DNA from 3 places in the Pseudomonas sp. NPDC089734 genome. Region 2 is predicted to be linked to each of the others. Evidence: riboswitches for the same ligand, from Rfam matches in the RefSeq annotation. Region 2 holds a riboswitch; each other region holds the start of a gene.

Region 1 (5,854 bases), on a different contig from region 2:
CAATGACCTGATCAGCCCCAGAATCGACAGTTGATGCTGGATGTCCAGGTGGTTGGCGGGCTCGTCCAGCAGCAATATCTGCGGGCGCTGGGCCAGTGCCCTGGCGATATGGGCACGCTGACGCTCACCACCGGAGAGGGTGTGCCAGGCACGCTGGATCAGGTGCAGCATGTCGACATCCTGCAAGGCCTGGCGAACGATGCTGTCGTCGTTGTCGCTCCAGGGCTCCAGAGCCGACAGCCAGGGGGTGCGTCCCAGTTCGACGGCATCGAGTACCGTAATGGCGTCGCTGGTATCGGCCTGCTGTTCGACGACGGCCAGCAGGCGGGCGATATCGCGCCGCTTCATGCCTGTCAGCGCCTGACCATTGAGCTGCACCTGCCCGCTGGTGGGCATCTGGATACCGGAGAGCAACTTGAGCAGGGTCGATTTCCCTGAACCGTTTGGGCCGACAATGCCCAGGGTTTCACCCGGAACGATGCTCAGGTCCACACCCTGAAGCAGGGTTTTGCCCTTGACCGAGTAGCCCAGGCCGGAGCACGTCAGAGTGGCCACATCGGCGACAGGCGAGAACGCGTTCATCGTGAGGTTTTCCCCCTGACGAGAATCAGTGCGAAGACCGGTGCTCCGATCAGGGCCGTGATGACCCCTATGGGGACTGTCTGGCCCTTGATGAGGGTTCGGGAAAGCACATCGGCGGCCACCAGGAACAGCGCGCCACTCAGTGCGCTGAAGGGTATGAGTCGCGCATGCCGCACCCCGACGATCATGCGTACGGCGTGGGGAATCACCAGCCCGACAAAACCGATGGAGCCGACGATGGACACCATCACTGCGGTGACCAGTGCCGCCGAGGCAATCAGCATGACCTGTACCTGCCTTACCGGAATGCCGAGTGAAGCGGCCGAGTCGCTGCCGAATGTGAAAGCATCCAGCGAGCGTCGGTGCCACAGGCAGACCAGCAGCCCGATCAGCACCACCGGCACGGCCAGCCACACCGAATGCCAGCGGACGCCGCTGAGGTTGCCCAGCAGCCAGAACATGATGCCGCGGGCCTGTTCGGAACTGGCCGACTTGGTGATGAGAAACGACGTCAGTGCATTGAACAGTTGCGATCCGGCGATGCCGGCCAGAATGATGTGCCCGGCGGTGGTCGAGCCGTGGGAGGAGCGGGCGAGCAGGGCGACCAGCGAGAAGGCCGCCAGGGCGCCGACGAAAGCACCTGCCGACATGGAAATGGCCCCGGCACCCAACCCGAGGATGGCCACCAGCACAGCACCGGTCGAGGCGCCCGCCGAAATGCCCAGCAGATAAGGGTCGGCCAACGGGTTGCGCAGCAGCGATTGCAGCACCACTCCGGAAATGGCCAGCCCCGCGCCACAGGCGGCGGCCACGATGGCGCGCGTCAGGCGGTAGTTCCAGACAATGCCTTCATCGATCGGATCGAGCACATACCCGGCTGCCCAGAGTTTGTTCGCCAACACCTGGAAAACCACGGGCAGGCTGATGCTGGTTTCACCGATGGCCGCACCGGCGACAATGGCCAGCAACAGCACTGCCGAAACCCAGAGTGTGTGAATGAGCGCCGTGGTCAGTCTCATTGCGCGGCGTTGTAGCGATTGGCCGCTTCGGCCAGCTCTTCGATACCCGTGAACAGGCGGATGCTGGCCTGCATGGCATCGGCGTCGATGATCACGATACGGTCATGCTTGACTGCATCCATGTTGCGGGTCACCGGGTCGGACTTGAGGAATTCGAGTTTCCTGCGATAGTCGTCGGCCGGGAAGCGGCGACGGTCCATGCGCGCAATCACCAGAATGTCCGGGTTGGCCTTGGCAATGGTTTCCCAGCCCACGGTCGGCCATTCCTCATCGGATTCGACGATGTTGCGCATGCCCAGGTTATTGAGCATGAAGTCCGGAATACCCTTGCGACCGGCCACATAAGGGTCGATATCGATATCGGCGCTGGAGAACCAGAACACGGCGGACACATCACGGGCCTTGTTCTGCTTCACGTTCGCCACCGCATGGGCCAGACGATTGCGCAGTTGTGCAACCAGTTGCTGGCCGCGATCCTGCACATCGAATATCTGCGCGAGCTGTTCGATGCTCTTGTAGATGGTGTCGATGCGAAAAGGCTCCAGACGCGTGCCGTCAGCGCCGACCAGATTGTCCTTGCCTTCACAGTCGGACGGCATGATGTAGGTAGGGATCTTCAAGTCATGAAACTGTTCGCGGGTGCCGACCACACCCTGGGCTCCGACCATCCATTCCAGCTGGACGGCGACCAGTTCCGGGCGCTTGCCGATGACGGCCTCGAAGCTGGGGTCGTTGTCCGCCAGACGTTCGACCTTGTCGTTCTGAGCCTTGAACTGAGGCAGTACATCGTTGAACCACAACGACGTGCCCACCAGCCTGTCGCCCAGACCCAGTTCGTAAAGCATTTCAGTGCCGGACTGGCCAATGGTCACGGCCCTTTGCGGAGCCTGCGCAAAGGTCAGCTTCAGACCACAGTTCTCGACCGTCAGCGGGTATTGAGTGGGCGCGGCCAGCGTCAGGGTGGACAGGCTCAGACCGGCAATGAGTGCGGCAAGGCGAGGCAGTGACATGTAATGCGATCTCCGTTTCGTACGTGCAAGGTGCAATGTACAGACAGGAAACACATCCTCGGCACTGCGCTGGGAAGCAGGGCAAGGTCGCCGTGGACCGGCGTGCGGATGTCCTTCCCGGACACCCCGCCGGTCAGTGAATATGCAGGTCGGCAGGTCTCCTGACTGGCATGTCATGGTCATTCAGCCAATCTGGCTTGCCCCGGCCTTCCCGGAAATACCCAGTGGCCATGATGGAGCTGACTCGATGCCTACAGTTGCGGGGGCAGTTTCGTTTGAGCCCCGTGTATGACGGGGCTCTCGAATTCCCTGTTAGTTCCTCTCGGAAACCGACGGGGCGCGATGGTAAACGATAAGGGGGGCAGTGGCTAATGCTTTGCGCGAAGCCTGCCCCCCGGTCATGCCGTGGCTGCGGAGTGAGTGGCGGGCTGCAGATTCAGTGTCCGCTGGAACAGACCGGCCACGCTGGTTTGATGGCTGATACCGATCACCAGGGTATCGGGCAGCTCCTCCCGAATGACCTTGAGCAACTGGCAGGCGCTCTGGTCATCCAGCTGGTTGGTCGCTTCGTCCAGATACAGCGTCTGTGGCGCATACAGCAGGGCACGGGCCAGGCCCAGACGCTGTTGTTCACCGCCGGACAGCTCGCGGGTCCATTCGGTCTGATGGTCCAGACGATGTTCCAGCTTCGACAGCCCGACCCGGTGCAGCACTTGAACGAGGCGTGCATCGGACGGGCATTCGGTGGCCGGATAAGTCAGCAACTGGCGCAGTGGCATTTCGGGAAGATAAGGCTGTTGCGGAATCAGCAGGCTCGATCCGCCGGGCAACGCCCAGTCGCCTCGATAGTAGGGCCACAAACCTTGCAACGTGCGCAACAGGGTGGATTTCCCCAGGCCGCTACGGCCTTCGATACGCAGCCATTCGCCCGTGTGGACGCTGGCATTGATGTTGTCGAGCAGCACACTGCCATCTGGCCGGTGGATTTGCAGACCCTCTATTCGCAGTGCTGCGGTGCGCTCGATATCCCGAACCTGGCCGCGAGTGGCCTCGATGGCCTGCTGGAACTGACCGAGACGCTCCACGGTAGCGCTCCAGGCGGCAAGCCGTGGATAGACGTCGATGAACCAGCTGAGCGAGCCTTGAACCGCGGTAAAGGCACTGCGGATCTGCATCAGACCACCGAGGGTAATGGTCTTGGCAAGAAAGGCGGGCAGGGCGGCGAAGACCGGGATGATGCGGCTGACCCGGTCGTAGCTCACGGTGAAGAACTGCAACTTGCGCATGCGCTCCATCAACTGCCACCAGTTGCTTGCAATGTGCTCGAAGCGTTCGCCCAGCTGCCGTTTTTCGGCCGCTTCGCCGCCATACAGTGCAATCTGTTCGGCGTGGTCGCGTTTGCGCAGCAGGCTGGCACGGAAGTCCGCTTCATAACGCTGTTGCTGGAAGTTCAACGGTTGCAGGGGGCTACCGAGAAAGTGTGTGAAGGCGGTGCCCAGTGCGGTGTAGAGCACGGCAGCCCACAGCAGATAGCCGTGGATCGTGACGTCATGGCCCAGCACCTGGAAATTCAGGACACCCGAGAGGTTCCACAACACCCCCGCGAATGCCAGCACCTGAGCCAGGTTGATGATGAACGAGGCCAGCAGTTCGACACTGCGATCCACCAGCAGATCCACGTCCTCGGCAATCCGTTGGTCCGGGTTGTCCGGTTCTCCGGTCAGCCCCAGACGGTAATAGGCCTGGCCCTGCATCCAGGCCTCGATGGTGGTTTTCGTCATCGCTCTGCGCCAGCGCAGCACCAGCGCCTTGCGCAGCCATTCCAGGTAGACAACGATCACCACGTAACCGGCGATGTACAGGCAATACTGGCCCATCAGGGAATAGAGCGCTTCGGTCTTGAACTCGCCCAGGGTGTCGTAGAACGTCTTGCTCCAGGCGTTGATCCAGACGTTGATCTGCACCACCAGCAAGCCCATGCCGATCACGCTGAGGAGCAACACCCAGGACAGCCATTGCCTGCGGTCCAGCCAGTAAGGGCTGGCCAGGGCGTAGAAGGTTCTCAGGGTTTTCATTGTCCGGCTACCACGCTTTTCGGTACGGGCAACAGGCGCAACTGGACCAGGTTCTGCGGATCGAACAGTTCACCGGCCAGACGCTTGAGTGCCGGAACCGTCAGGGCTTGCGTCAATTGCTGTTGCTGGCTCAGGTAGCGTGGGTCCCCCCAGTAACGATCACTGAGAATCAGACGGCGCATCTGGGTCTGCGGATCGTCGCGGCGCAGTTTTTCCTGGTGAATCAGCGTTTTTCGGGCTGCAAGAATGTCTTTTTCACTGATGGTTTTCGGCAGTGTGGCGAGCGTGCTTCTGGCAAGCTGCCAGAGCTCTTCCACACGGGCCGGGTCGCTGCTGAAGTTCAGGCGGCTTTCGATGCGCTGGGTCTGCTGGTTGAGCATGCTGTCGAATGTCAGTCGATAGACCCCCGATGCTTCTCCGCGCAACTGCTCCTTGAGGGCCTTGAGCGCAATGTCCTTCAGGGTGGAAACACGGGCGGCATCCTCGGGTGTCCAGGCGCGAGGGTGATAGCTGAAGGCATACAGCATGGCGCGTGGTTCGATGCCGATGGCCAGTTCCTGAGTGTGTTGGCCGCTGCGCTGTTGTTGCTGACTCGTCTTGAGCGGTTTGCCGCGCAGAATGCTGGCCAGTTCCTGCTCGACCACCGGCTGGAGCGTGCTGGCGTCGATATCGGCCATCAGGTAGTAGGTCACCGGGGCCTGGCTCAGACGTTTCCAGTCGGCGTTCAGGTCCAGGGGCTGTACCCGCTGAAGGTCGTCCGGAGTGGGCGTCTGCCAGTGATCCTCACCGTATTGCAGTGTGCGCAAGGCCTTGTCCTGACGTTCGCGGACATTGTCGGTATTGCGTGACTGACGCTCGATCAACTCATCGCGCGCCTCCTCGAACGCGTCGCTGTCGATCCCGGCTGGCGACTGGCTCAGACGATAGGCCTGGAGCATGGCCTGGAGGCGCTGCGGCGAGGGAAGGTCTTTCTTGTTGTCGATCGTCGACAGTTCCACGTGCAGGCGACTGGCTTCCTGATCGAAGGAGAGGTTCACGCCTTGCTCGGAGCGCCAGCGGCGGATCTGCTCTTCGTTCCAGCCTTGCGGAGCACTTTGTTCCGCCAGTTGCGTTGCCATCTGACTGCGCCAGGCCGGAATCTCGGTGGTCATGAAACCGGCACTGGAAT
Region 2 (5,854 bases):
CGTATCAACTACTACCTGCAAACCGAGATCAACCCTGGGCTTGCCAGCCACGGTGGTCAGGTCACGCTGATCGATGTGGTCGAGGAAGACGACCAGAATATCGCCGTGTTGCAGTTTGGCGGTGGTTGCCAGGGTTGCGGTCAGGCGGATGTCACCCTGAAGGAAGGTATCGAGCGTACCTTGCTGGAGCGTATTCCTGAGCTGTCTGGCGTGCGCGATGTGACTGACCATACCCAGAAAGAAAACGCCTACTACTAAGTTGTTTCTGTAGGAGCGGATTGTGTGGGAGCAGATTTATCCGCGAATCGTCTGTTCGGCTTGATGCCGCCTTGCGTCTTTACGGCGCCCTACTTTGTTTTCGGACAAAGTAGGCAAAACCATTGCTCCGGGTTCGGCCCTGCCTGACGGCAGGGTCCCTTCGCTCCGGCGCTGATCCGGCGGTCGCCACAATGGGCCATCCATGGCCCAGTGCGGCTAATTCTGCATCCCTGCAGAATTCCCACCGGATCACCGCCTCCACTCAGCCGTCACCAGCGTCGCGTTTGGCGGTGTTCACGCCATCGCGGCAAAGAGCTTTTTAGCTTTTCTTTGCTTTTGCTTTTTGAACACAGAAAGCCCAGACACCACCGATTGCGACGTGGGTGAAGGCCGAGTGCAGGTGTTGTGGAGTGGGGTGCGAGGCAGGAGCCGAGCAAGCGCCGCCAGGCCAGGGATGGCCCATCGGCGCGGCCCCATGGAACAACGCCGGAAACGAGGGAACCCCGCCCCAAGGCGGGGCCGAACCGGAGCGAATGGTTTTCCCCCCTTTTGCCGAAACAAAAGGGGGCCGCCGTAAAGGCGGAACCGATACTCGCCACACAACAAAATCCGGATATGCCCACAGTAGAGAAACGTACCTGTTCTTGGATGGTTCGTTCGGCTTGATGCCGCCTTGCGCCTTTACGGCGCCCTACTTTGTTTTCGGACAAAGTAGGCAAAACCATTGCTCCGGGTTCGGCCCTGCCTGACGGCAGGGTCCCTTCGCTCCGGCGCTGATCCGGCGGTCGCCACAATGGGCCATCCATGGCCCAGTGCGGCTAATTCTGCATCCCTGCAGAATTCCCACCGGATCACCGCCTCCACTCAGCCGTCACCAACGTCGCGTTTTGCGGTGTCCGCACTATCGTGGTAAAGAGCATTCTTTGGCTCTTATTTGCTTTGCTTTTCAAACACACAAAGCCCAGACGCCACCGGCTGCGACGCTGGTGAAGGCCGAGTGGAGGTGTTGTGGAGTGGGGTGCGAGGCAGGAGCCGAGCAAGCGCCGCCAGGCCAGGAATGGTCCATCGGCGCGGCCCCATGTAACAACGCCGGAGCAAGGGAACCCCGCCGTCAGGCGGGGCCGAACCGGAGCCAATGGTTTCGCCCCTTTGCCGAAACAAAGGGGCCCGCCGTAAAGGCGGAACCGATACTCGCCACACAACAAAATCCGGATATGTTTCCTGACGAGGAGCGTGTTGTTCTGCGGTGTCTGTACCATCGTGGCAAAGAGCCTTCTTTCGCTTTTCAAACACGAAAAGCCCGCAGTAGGGCGGAACCTGTAGGACCGGATTTATCCGGGAAGAGCCTGATACATTCGCCGCATCTGCGCTGGCAGAAAAAATGCTTTCCCGGATAAATCCGGTCCTACGGTCTGAACAAATGCGCATGCCCCGCACGATACAGCGATGACTCGCTGAACGTGTCACTGGCCAGCACACGTCCCACCAGTATCAGCGCCGTACGCTTGAACCCCTTCGCCTGTACCTTCTCGCCAATGTCGGTCAGCGTCCCCTGAACCCAATCCTGATCCGGCCAGCTGGCACGATGAACCACGGCTATCGGGCAGTCCGCACCATAATGCGGTATCAACTCATCGACGATTTTCTGCAGATTCTTGACCCCCAGATGAATGGCCATGGTGGCTCGATGCTGAGCCAGGCTCGCCAGTTCTTCGCCTGCCGGCATTGACGTCTTGTCGGCGTAGCGAGTCAGGATCACGCTCTGGGAGATATCCGGCAGGGTCAGTTCGCTGCCGAGCAGCGCCGCACAGGCGGCAGTGGCAGTCACACCGGGGATGATTTCAAAGGGAATACCCAGTTCGCGCAGGCAGCGAATCTGCTCACCGATGGCGCCATACAGGCTCGGGTCGCCGGAGTGGACGCGGGCCACATCCTGGCCTTGTGCATGAGCAGATTTCATCAAGGCGATGATCTGTTCCAGGTGCAACTCGGCACTATTGACCACTTGAACGGCCCGATTGCCTTCCAGAACGGCCACTGGAACCAATGAGCCAGCATAAATAATGACCGGGCAGGAATGGATCAGTCGCTGGCCTTTAACGGTAATCAGCTCCGGGTCGCCAGGACCTGCACCGATGAAAAAGACGGTCAATGGGTTCTCCAGTGTCGGGCGCGGTGAATGAGCGGCGGATTATCAACCCGGAGCAGGGCCGGATGCCAAGGCAAATGTCGCTTGTGGGCTTTTCTGGCGTGAAATCACCAGGGTGGCCGGGCCTTTGCCCGGTTGGCTGGCCAGCGCCAGGGCCGCACTTTCAGCAACGCCGTAACAACCCGTATGCTCGAAAGCCTTGGGCGAACGATGAGTGAGCTGAGGTTCGTAAGCTGCCAGTTGGTCGGCGCTGAAAAAGATCAGCGGGACTGACAGCCTTTCAGCCAGCTCCAGCAAGCCCGGTTCGTCCTGCTTGATATCAGTGGAGGCGAGGGCGGTGATGGCGCTGATATCCAGGCCATGGGCCTGCAAGCTGCGCTCGATCAGCTCCAGCAACAGCGTGGCTGTACAGCCACGCTGGCACCCGATCCCCGCTACCAGAGACTCAGGCATGCAGGTCGGTGTTGTTGCGACGGAACAACCAGGCGCTGATCAGGCCCAGAGCAATCCAGAACAGTGCGTTGGTCAGCAGCGACGCCAGGATGAACTGCGACTCCAGGGCTTCGGGAGCCAGGCTCTCATGGGTTGCAGGCTGTGGCGCGCCGATCAGATGAGGTACGACAAGAATGGCTGCGCCCAGCACCTTGAGCAGCCCGTTCTGGCCGAACACCAGCAAGGCCAGACCCGCGGCGGTGGAGGCGGCCGTGCCGATCCACCAGTATTGACGCAGGTTCAGGTCGGCGGCTGCCGTGCCGGGCAGTTCGGGTGGCAGGCCCAGCGTAGGGGCCAGGACGAATACCGCAAAACCGGCCAGCCCCCAGAGCGCGCCTTGAGAGGTGCGGCCCGGCGCACGCAGGGTGTAGAGGGCGGCCAGCATCAGGGCAAAGCCGACGGCAACCACCAGATTGCCACCGGTGGTGGAGAGTACGCGCTGCCAGCCATCTTCCGGTTCCCAGGCTTCATCGTCGTGACTGTGCGCGGCGGTGCCTTCGGCATGCTCGTGTAGATGTTCGGCGGGAGCCTTTTCGTAGGTTTCAGCCTGAAGAATCAGGGGCGCGACCCAGAAGCTTTGCAGCAGGGTCAACAGCAGGGCCGCCAACAGGCCGGTGAAGCCTGCCGTCTGGGCGATTCGCTTGAACATGGCGTCAGGTCTCAATGGCAGGGGAAGGCGGCGCTGTGACGTGTGTCGTGGGCGGCGTTGTGAACGGCGGCAATGTGCGAGAAACCGGCGAAATACACCAGGCAGGCGCCAAGGATCGCGGCGCTGAGGGCGGCGGTCAGGCGTTGGGTCTGGGTGGACGTGGTGCTGGCCGAATGGCTGCTGCTGATGGTCGACATGGCGCTTCCCTCTGGTTTCTGCAGATGGCCATGCGCACAAAAGCCTGCTGACGACGGTCAGAAGGCTTCAACTGCGCCCGCCCACCGCGGGTTTGTCATTGAGTCAGTAGCGGGCCGGTCTCCGGGCTCGCGAGGGGCGTGGAGTTCACCTTCAAGGCCACCTTCCCATGCCGCAGCACAGTGGTTCTGGCCTTCTCTCGCTTACCGTTGCGGGGGCAGCACCGGACTGACTCAGGGTTCTGAGCGCACCGGTTTCCCGTTTCACCCCGTGAGGGGCACCCGTAACAAGTTGTGTAGGAGAGCATGGGCGGCCACTGAACGTCAATCTGAACGATTGACCTGCCTGCGACCACTGCGTAGCCTTGCGCACTTGAGGTTCTTTACCCGCGAAGAAGGTAAAGCTAGGCTCTGTACGAAAAGTCGGCGAGCTAAGGTCAGGCAAGGCAAAAACAGGCGAGGAAGCGGAGTTTACGTGTTGTAAATGAGCATTCCGAGCCTGTTTTTAACGCAGCATCACCGAGCACAGCCACTTTTCGTACAAAGCCTAAGACGGGAATGCGGTCCAAGCCGCAGCTGCCCCCGCAACTGTAAACGGTGATCTTTATCGCACGGCCACTGCGCAAGCGGGAAGGCGCGATGAATGCCGGTCGGCCATGCTGTCGACACGCCGCCGTGAGCCAGGAGACCTGCCTCGAACCGGGCCACAGGCCCACGAATTCTCACTACAACCGGGCGGGGTGATCCGGTGGCGATTCGATCCGTGCCTTGTGCCCGGCTCTCGTCCTGCTTGCCCGCCGTATTGCCAAAGGGCATCCGATGAAAACACTGGCCAAACTTCCCGTCACCATCGTCACCGGCTTTCTGGGCTCGGGCAAAACCACGCTGTTGCGCCACATGCTCGATAACGCCGAAGGGCGTCGTATCGCCGTGATCGTCAATGAGTTCGGTGAGTTGGGCATCGACGGCGAAATCCTCAAGCAATGCACCATTGGCTGCACTGAAGAGGAGGCGACCGGCCGGGTTTATGAGCTGGCCAACGGCTGCCTGTGCTGCACGGTGCAGGAAGAGTTCTTCCCGGTGATGCGCGAGCTGGTGGCACGTCGCGGCGACCTGGACCACATTCTGATCGAAACTTCGGGGCTGGCACTGCCGAAGCCGCTGGTTCAGGCTTTCCAGTGGCCGGAAATCCGCAATGCCTGCACCGTCGATGCGGTAATTACCGTTGTGGACAGCCCGGCGGTCGCGGCAGGCACTTTCGCCGCGTTCCCCGATCAGGTGGATGCCCAGCGCAAGCTTGACCCGAATCTGGACCATGAATCCCCGTTGCATGAACTGTTCGCTGATCAACTGGCCAGCGCCGATCTGGTGATCCTCAACAAGGCCGACATGATCGATGCCGACGGCCTTGCAGCCGTGCGCGCCGAAGTGGCCGAAGAACTGCCGCCAGCGGTCAAGGTCATCGAAGCCAGCAACGGCCGTCTGCCGATCAATGTGCTGCTGGGCGTCGGTGCCGAGTCGGAACTGCATATCGATGGTCGCAAGACTCACCATGACCATCACGACGATGATGATCATGACGACCACGATCATGATGCTTTCGACTCGATTTCCATCAAACTGCCGCAAGCCGATGAAAGCCTGCTGCTCGATGCCCTGACGCAACTGGTGGTGAAGCACGGCATTCTGCGGGTCAAGGGCTTCGCTGCGATTCCCGGCAAGCCGATGCGCCTGCTGATCCAGGGTGTGGGCACACGTTTCGACAAGCATTTCGACCGTGCATGGCGTGCCGATGAAGAGCGCATCACCAATCTGGTGCTGATTGGCCAGGAACTGGATGCCGCGGCGCTGGAAGCCCAGCTCAATGCTGCGATTGCCGGTTGATCCATGCACCTGCTGAGAACCCAGCCGGGCGGTTTCGTACCCGACGATAGCATTGCCGACCTGGGGCAGACCCCGGCCGAGCTGGTGATTCTCTGCAGCGGCGATTCGAGTCTGGCGCTGCTGGCCGAGGCCGCGCAGCAGTTGCCCGAAGATTACCCGAGCCTGCGACTGGCCAACCCGATGCAGGTGCAGAACCACGCCTCGGTGGATCTGTATGTCGATGACGTG
Region 3 (5,854 bases), on a different contig from region 2:
TTTTTCAGGAGATGTTGCCGGAGCAGGCGCTGGAAACACTCTATGAAGAGATGGCCAAAGGCTTTGATGCCGTGCTGAGTATCGGCACGACCGCCAGCTTCCCCTACATCCATGAACCCGTGCTGCGCACCCGTGTTTCCGGGGGCTTCACCGTGGAAATCAATCCCGCGCCGACCGACCACAGCGCGCAGATGGACGTTTTTCTGAAGTGCCGGGCGGCACATGTCATGGAAGAACTCATAAGTCACATTTGATTCGATTGAATTTGCAAATCATCCCGATAGCGGGCATAGTCTCGCCTTCTTAACAGTTCAGCCACGGTCGTGCCCATGCAAGTAGTTCGCTTCGCACCCCTCGTGCCCCTCGCACTCGTTACTTTTTTGTTTGGTTGCTCTGCCAATTTACCGGTTTCCCAAGAGCAACAATCGCAACCGCAATACCAGAATTCGATCAGCTCCTCGCAGTCTGCCGCCCGCCGCGCAGACGCCGCCATGTTGCAGGAAGAGCTGGCCACTGAAGAAGAATTGTCCGACTTCGCTGGCAACAAGCCTTATCAACTGCCGGTTCTGGCCGACAGCATCCTTGAGCGTGGCAAGTCCCTGATCGGTACCCGCTACCGTTTCGGTGGTTCTTCGACCGCTTCGGGCTTCGATTGCAGCGGCTTCATCGGTTATCTGTTCCGTGAAGAGGCTGGCATGAGCCTGCCGCGCTCCACCCGTGAAATGATCAACGTGAAGGCGCCTCTGGTGTCGCGCAACGATCTCAAGCCGGGCGATCTGCTGTTCTTCAGCACCCGTGGTCGCGGTCGTGTGAGCCATGCTGCCATTTACCTGGGCGACGATCAGTTCATCCATTCCAGCAGCCGCCGCAGCGGTGGTGTGCGCATCGACAGCCTCGATGACGCCTACTGGAGCAAGACGTTCATCGAAGCCAAGCGTGCCCTGGCCATGGCTCCCTCTGTGGAACCTGCCCAGACCACTGCAATGACGTCGACTACAATCAAGCGCCATAAGTAATGCAATACGCAGACAGGCATGAGCCTGTCTGCCTTTTTCGATTCTCGGCAGCGTAGGCCGCATCCAGATCAGGTTGTTGTGGTTATGTCGATTACGTTACGTCTGGCGGTCATCTCTCTTGCCGCGTTGCTGGGTGCTTGTGCCAGCTCGCCGTCTCCTCAGCCCCGGGTGGTTCAACGTCCGGTGCTTTCTGCTCCCCCCCAGATTCTTTCTCAGGCCGCTGAAGATGTACTGTTCCGTGCGCTTGGGCTGGTGGGTACGCCTTATCGCTGGGGCGGTAATACGCCTGACTCGGGGTTCGATTGCAGTGGCCTGATCGGTTACGTCTATCGTGATGCGGCCGGTATTTCTCTGCCGCGCTCTACGCGGGACATGATCGTGATGGGCGTTCCGAATGTCGGGCGCGAGCAATTGCAGTCCGGCGATCTGGTGTTCTTCGCCACCTCCGGCGGCTCGCAGGTTTCCCATGCGGGCATCTATGTCGGGGAAGGGCGTTTCGTCCATGCGCCTGCCACGGGTGGCACGGTGAAGCTGGACAGCCTGGACAAGCCGTATTGGCAAAAGGCCTACCTCAACGCCAAGCGCGTCATCCAGCCCTCGAATCTGGCACAGAACGCACAGCTGCAATAACCTGCCGGGGATCCAGGCTGTGTAGGAGCGAATTTATTCGCGAGAAGCCCGTAAAGCTGAAGAAAATCTATAGCCTTCAATGACGTTTCGCGAATACATTCGCTTCTACGGTGCTGTTCGATGAGGGCTCAATCCTGCCGTGTCGATTGACGCTCCCACCCCAACCCTCTACCCTTCGCGGTTTGTTTCAGGTGCTTTGCAATCCTCGATTGGCAAAGTGAAACAGGGAAGCCGGTGAGGACGTTCTTTAGGTTCTGTACGAAAAGTCGGCGAGCGAAGGTCAGGCAAGGCAAAAAACGGCGAGGAAGCGGAGTTGACTGGTTGTCAATGAGCATTCTGAGCCGGTTTTTAACGCCGCCTGACCGAGCGCAGCCACTTTACGTACAAAACCTAACGCCGATCCCGGCGCTGCCCCCGCAACGGTAAATGAGTCAAGGCTGCGCTCGATGCCACTGTGTCTGTCAACACGGGAAGGCGCGCAGTGAAGGCAGATGCCTGCTCATGAGCCCGGAGACCGGCCTGATCCACTCAACAGCATCACGGCGGGCGATGCTCTGCGCAGGGCCTTGCCGTGCTGTCCAGTGCTGTCCTTCCGTCTGCTTTCGCGTGCCCTCGAGCGGAGAGCTGAGATGAACGAATCCCCCGAACGTGACGAACGCCATCTGGCGCGCATGCAGCGCAAGAAGGCGGTAATGGATGAGCGCATTGCCAGCGCTCCCAATGAATGTGGCCTGTTGCTGGTCCTGACCGGCAACGGCAAGGGCAAGAGCAGCTCGGCATTCGGTATGCTGGCCCGGGCCATGGGGCATGACATGCAGTGTGGCGTGGTGCAGTTCATCAAGGGCCGCAACAGCACCGGAGAAGAACTGTTCTTCCGGCGTTTTCCCGAGCAGGTGCGTTACCACGTGATGGGCGAGGGTTTCACCTGGGAAACCCAGGACCGCCAGCGCGATATCGCCGCTGCCGAAGCCGCCTGGGAGGTTTCCCGTGAAATGCTGCGCGACCCGAGCATTGGCCTGGTGATTCTCGATGAGCTGAATATCGCCCTCAAGCACGGTTATCTGGATCTGGAGCAGGTACTGACCGACCTGCAGGCCCGCCCGCCCATGCAACATGTGGTGATCACTGGCCGTGGCGCCAAACCCGAATTGATCGACCTGTCCGACACCGTTTCCGAAATCGGCGTGGTCAAACATGCCTTCCAGGCTGGCATTCGTGCGCAGAAAGGCATTGAGTTGTGAGTAACCCCGTATGAGAGCGCCGCGTCATTGCCCGGCAGTATTGATTGCCGCGCCCGCGTCCGGGCAGGGCAAGACCACGGTCACCGCAGCGCTGGCACGCCTGCACCGCAATCAGGGCCGCAAGGTCCGGGTCTTCAAGTGCGGGCCGGATTTTCTGGACCCGATGATTCTGGAGCGGGCCAGCGGTGCGCCGGTGTATCAGCTGGACCTGTGGATGGTGGGCGCCGATGAAAGTCGCCGTCTACTGTGGGAAGCGGCTGGCGAAGCGGACCTGATCCTGATTGAAGGCGTAATGGGGCTGTTCGACGGCACGCCCTCCAGTGCCGATCTGGCGCGTCACTTCGGTGTGCCGGTCCTGGGCGTGATCGATGGCAAGGCCATGGCTCAGACGTTCGGGGCCATGGCGCTGGGGCTGGCACGTTATCAGCCCGATCTGCCGTTTGCCGGCGTGTTGGCCAATCGTGTCGGCACTGTGCGTCATGCGCAGCTGCTGGAAGGCAGCCTGACCGAAGGCTTGCGCTGGTATGGCGCGCTCTCCCGTGAAACCGGTATTGAGTTGCCCAGTCGCCACCTGGGGCTGGTACAGGCCAGCGAACTCAATGATCTGGACCTGCGTCTGGATGCGGCTGCCGATGCCTTGGCCAGCACCTGCGAAGTGGCATTGCCACCCGCCGTGATGTTCAACGCACCGGACCCGGTGCCGGTCGAGCCCTTGCTGGCTGGCGTGCGTATCGCGGTGGCCCGTGACGAAGCCTTTGCCTTTACCTATGGCGCAAGCCTTGATCTGCTGAGGTCCATGGGCGCGCAGCTGTCGTTTTTTTCGCCGATCCGCGATAGCCGGTTGCCCGAAGCCGACAGCCTGTATCTACCGGGTGGTTATCCCGAGCTGCACCATGTTGCGCTGGCTGAAAACGCGCCGATGCTGGCGGCGATTCGTGCCCATCATCAGGCGGGTAAACCGATTCTGGCCGAGTGCGGCGGCATGTTGTACCTGCTCGACGGCCTGACCGATGTCGAGGGCAAACGTGCTGGGCTTGTGGGGTTGCTGAGCGGTGAGGCTGTGATGCAGAGCCGTCTGGCGGCGCTGGCCTTGCAGGCGGTCGAGCTGCCTGAAGGTTTGCTGCGCGGTCATACCTATCACCACTCCCTGACCAGCACGGCGTTGCAACCCATTGCCCGTGGCGTCAGCCCCAATGGCGGGCGAGGCGCAGAGGCGGTGTACCGTGAGGGGCGTCTGACGGCTTCTTACGTGCATTTCTATTTCCCTTCCAATCCTCAAGCGGTTGCGGCGCTGTTCACACCATGACCGATCAAGCGTTCAGCCCTCAGGAGCGGGAAGCGGTATACCGTGCGATTGCCGAGCGTCGCGACATGCGCCACTTCACCGGTGGCACGGTTGCGCCGGAATTGCTGGCGCGTTTGCTGGAGGCTGCCCATCAGGCCCCCAGCGTCGGTCTGATGCAGCCCTGGCGCTTCATTCGCATCAGCGACCCGGCGTTGCGGGCGAAAATGCAGCAGCAGGTGGAAGAAGAGCGGATACGCACTGCCGAAGCCCTGGGCGAGCGAGCCGATGAATTCATGAAGCTCAAGGTCGAAGGCATCAGCGACTGCGCCGAAGTGCTGGTGGCGGCGCTGATGGACGATCGAGAGAAGCATATTTTCGGCAGGCGGACATTGCCGGAAATGGACATGGCGTCCTTGTCCTGTGCCATTCAGAACCTGTGGCTGGCCTCGCGTGCCGAAGGATTGGGCATGGGCTGGGTATCGTTGTTCGACCCGGTGGAACTGGCCAGCCTGCTAGGGATGCCTGCCGGGGCCAAGCCGCTGGCGATTCTGTGCCTGGGGCCGGTCAAGGAATTTTATCCGGCGCCCATGCTGGTGCTGGAGGGCTGGGCACAGGCCCGGCCTCTCAATGAGTTGCTGTACGAGAATCAATGGGGAGTGAGTCAATGAGTGTGGCGCTGTTGAGCGTTGCCGGGGTGGCGCTGGATGCGCTGCTGGGCGAGCCGAAACGTTCGCATCCGCTGGTGGCATTCGGCCGTTTGGCGGACCGCATCGAACAGCGTTTCAACTCGGGCGGCCGTGGCTGGCGCAGTCATGGGGTGACGGCCTGGTTTCTGGCCGTGGTGCCCTTGACCCTGTTGGCGACGATCCTGAGCTGGTTGCCGTATATCGGCTGGCTGGTGGAAATTCTGGCCCTGTATTGTGCGCTGGGTCTGCGCAGCCTGGGGGAGCATGTCGAGCCTGTCGCTCAGGCCCTGCGCTCGGATGATCTGGAGGAGGCGCGGCGACGGGTCGGTTATCTGGTCAGCCGTCAGACCAGCGAGCTGGATGAGACCGAAGTGGCGCGGGCTGCCACCGAGTCGGTGCTGGAGAACGGCAGTGATGCGGTGTTTGCCGCTCTGTTCTGGTTTGCCGTGGCGGGCGCGCCCGGCGTGGTGCTGTACCGGTTGAGCAATACGCTGGATGCCATGTGGGGTTATCGCAACGAGCGTTTCGAGCGTTTCGGCTGGGCAGCGGCGCGAATCGACGACCTTCTCAACTATATTCCTGCTCGTCTGGTGGCCTTGACCTACGCCGTTCTGGGCAAGACCCGACTGGCCTTGCGCTGCTGGCGCACGCAGGGGCCGACCTGGGACAGCCCCAATGCCGGTCCGGTGATGGCGGCTGGCGCGGGAGCTCTGGGTGTCGAGCTGGGTGGCGCTGCCATTTATCACGGTGAGCTGCATCAGCGCCCGCCACTGGGTGAAGGTACGCCGGCCGATGCCGGATCGATCGACCGTGGCTGGCAACTGGTGCAACGAGGGGTCTGGTTGTGGTTGCTGGTCTTGTGTGTCGGAGCTGAATTCTATGCTTGAGCACGGTGGCCGCCTGCGGGCGGCAGCGCAGCATTACGGTATCGATCGGGCGGACTGGCTGGACCTTTCCACAGGCATCGCGCCCTGGGCATGGTCGATTCCCGAGATT

The links. A riboswitch is a leader RNA that binds a small molecule or an ion and turns the genes downstream of it on or off. The one in region 2 is predicted to bind cobalamin.
Region 1: linked by a shared signal. The riboswitch ahead of ACIPY9_RS08490 (ABC transporter substrate-binding protein) and the one ahead of ACIPY9_RS10000 (CbtB-domain containing protein) in region 2 are both predicted to bind cobalamin.
Region 3: linked by a shared signal. The riboswitch ahead of cobO (cob(I)yrinic acid a,c-diamide adenosyltransferase) and the one ahead of ACIPY9_RS10000 (CbtB-domain containing protein) in region 2 are both predicted to bind cobalamin.

Annotation. Positions count from the first base shown of each region.
Region 1 covers NZ_JBIVGV010000005.1:104,759-110,612, forward strand. The annotation lists gene ACIPY9_RS08480 (ABC transporter ATP-binding protein) at 1-582, opposite strand, end outside; gene ACIPY9_RS08485 (FecCD family ABC transporter permease) at 579-1,601, opposite strand; gene ACIPY9_RS08490 (ABC transporter substrate-binding protein) at 1,598-2,611, opposite strand; cobalamin riboswitch at 2,745-2,960, opposite strand; gene ACIPY9_RS08495 (ABC transporter ATP-binding protein/permease) at 3,010-4,686, opposite strand; gene ACIPY9_RS08500 (insulinase family protein) at 4,683-5,854, opposite strand, start outside.
Region 2 covers NZ_JBIVGV010000006.1:122,710-128,563, reverse strand. The annotation lists gene nfuA (Fe-S biogenesis protein NfuA) at 1-258, shown strand, start outside; gene cobM (precorrin-4 C(11)-methyltransferase) at 1,664-2,410, opposite strand; gene ACIPY9_RS10010 (cobalamin biosynthesis protein) at 2,453-2,860, opposite strand; gene ACIPY9_RS10005 (CbtA family protein) at 2,853-3,548, opposite strand; gene ACIPY9_RS10000 (CbtB-domain containing protein) at 3,560-3,745, opposite strand; cobalamin riboswitch at 3,840-4,043, opposite strand; cobalamin riboswitch at 4,252-4,454, shown strand; gene cobW (cobalamin biosynthesis protein CobW) at 4,562-5,626, shown strand; gene cobN (cobaltochelatase subunit CobN) at 5,630-5,854, shown strand, end outside.
Region 3 covers NZ_JBIVGV010000014.1:118,593-124,446, reverse strand. The annotation lists gene ACIPY9_RS18040 (NAD-dependent deacylase) at 1-254, shown strand, start outside; gene ACIPY9_RS18035 (C40 family peptidase) at 330-1,016, shown strand; gene ACIPY9_RS18030 (C40 family peptidase) at 1,101-1,646, shown strand; cobalamin riboswitch at 1,819-2,184, shown strand; gene cobO (cob(I)yrinic acid a,c-diamide adenosyltransferase) at 2,276-2,887, shown strand; gene ACIPY9_RS18020 (cobyrinate a,c-diamide synthase) at 2,898-4,193, shown strand; gene bluB (5,6-dimethylbenzimidazole synthase) at 4,190-4,840, shown strand; gene cbiB (adenosylcobinamide-phosphate synthase CbiB) at 4,837-5,745, shown strand; gene cobD (threonine-phosphate decarboxylase CobD) at 5,738-5,854, shown strand, end outside.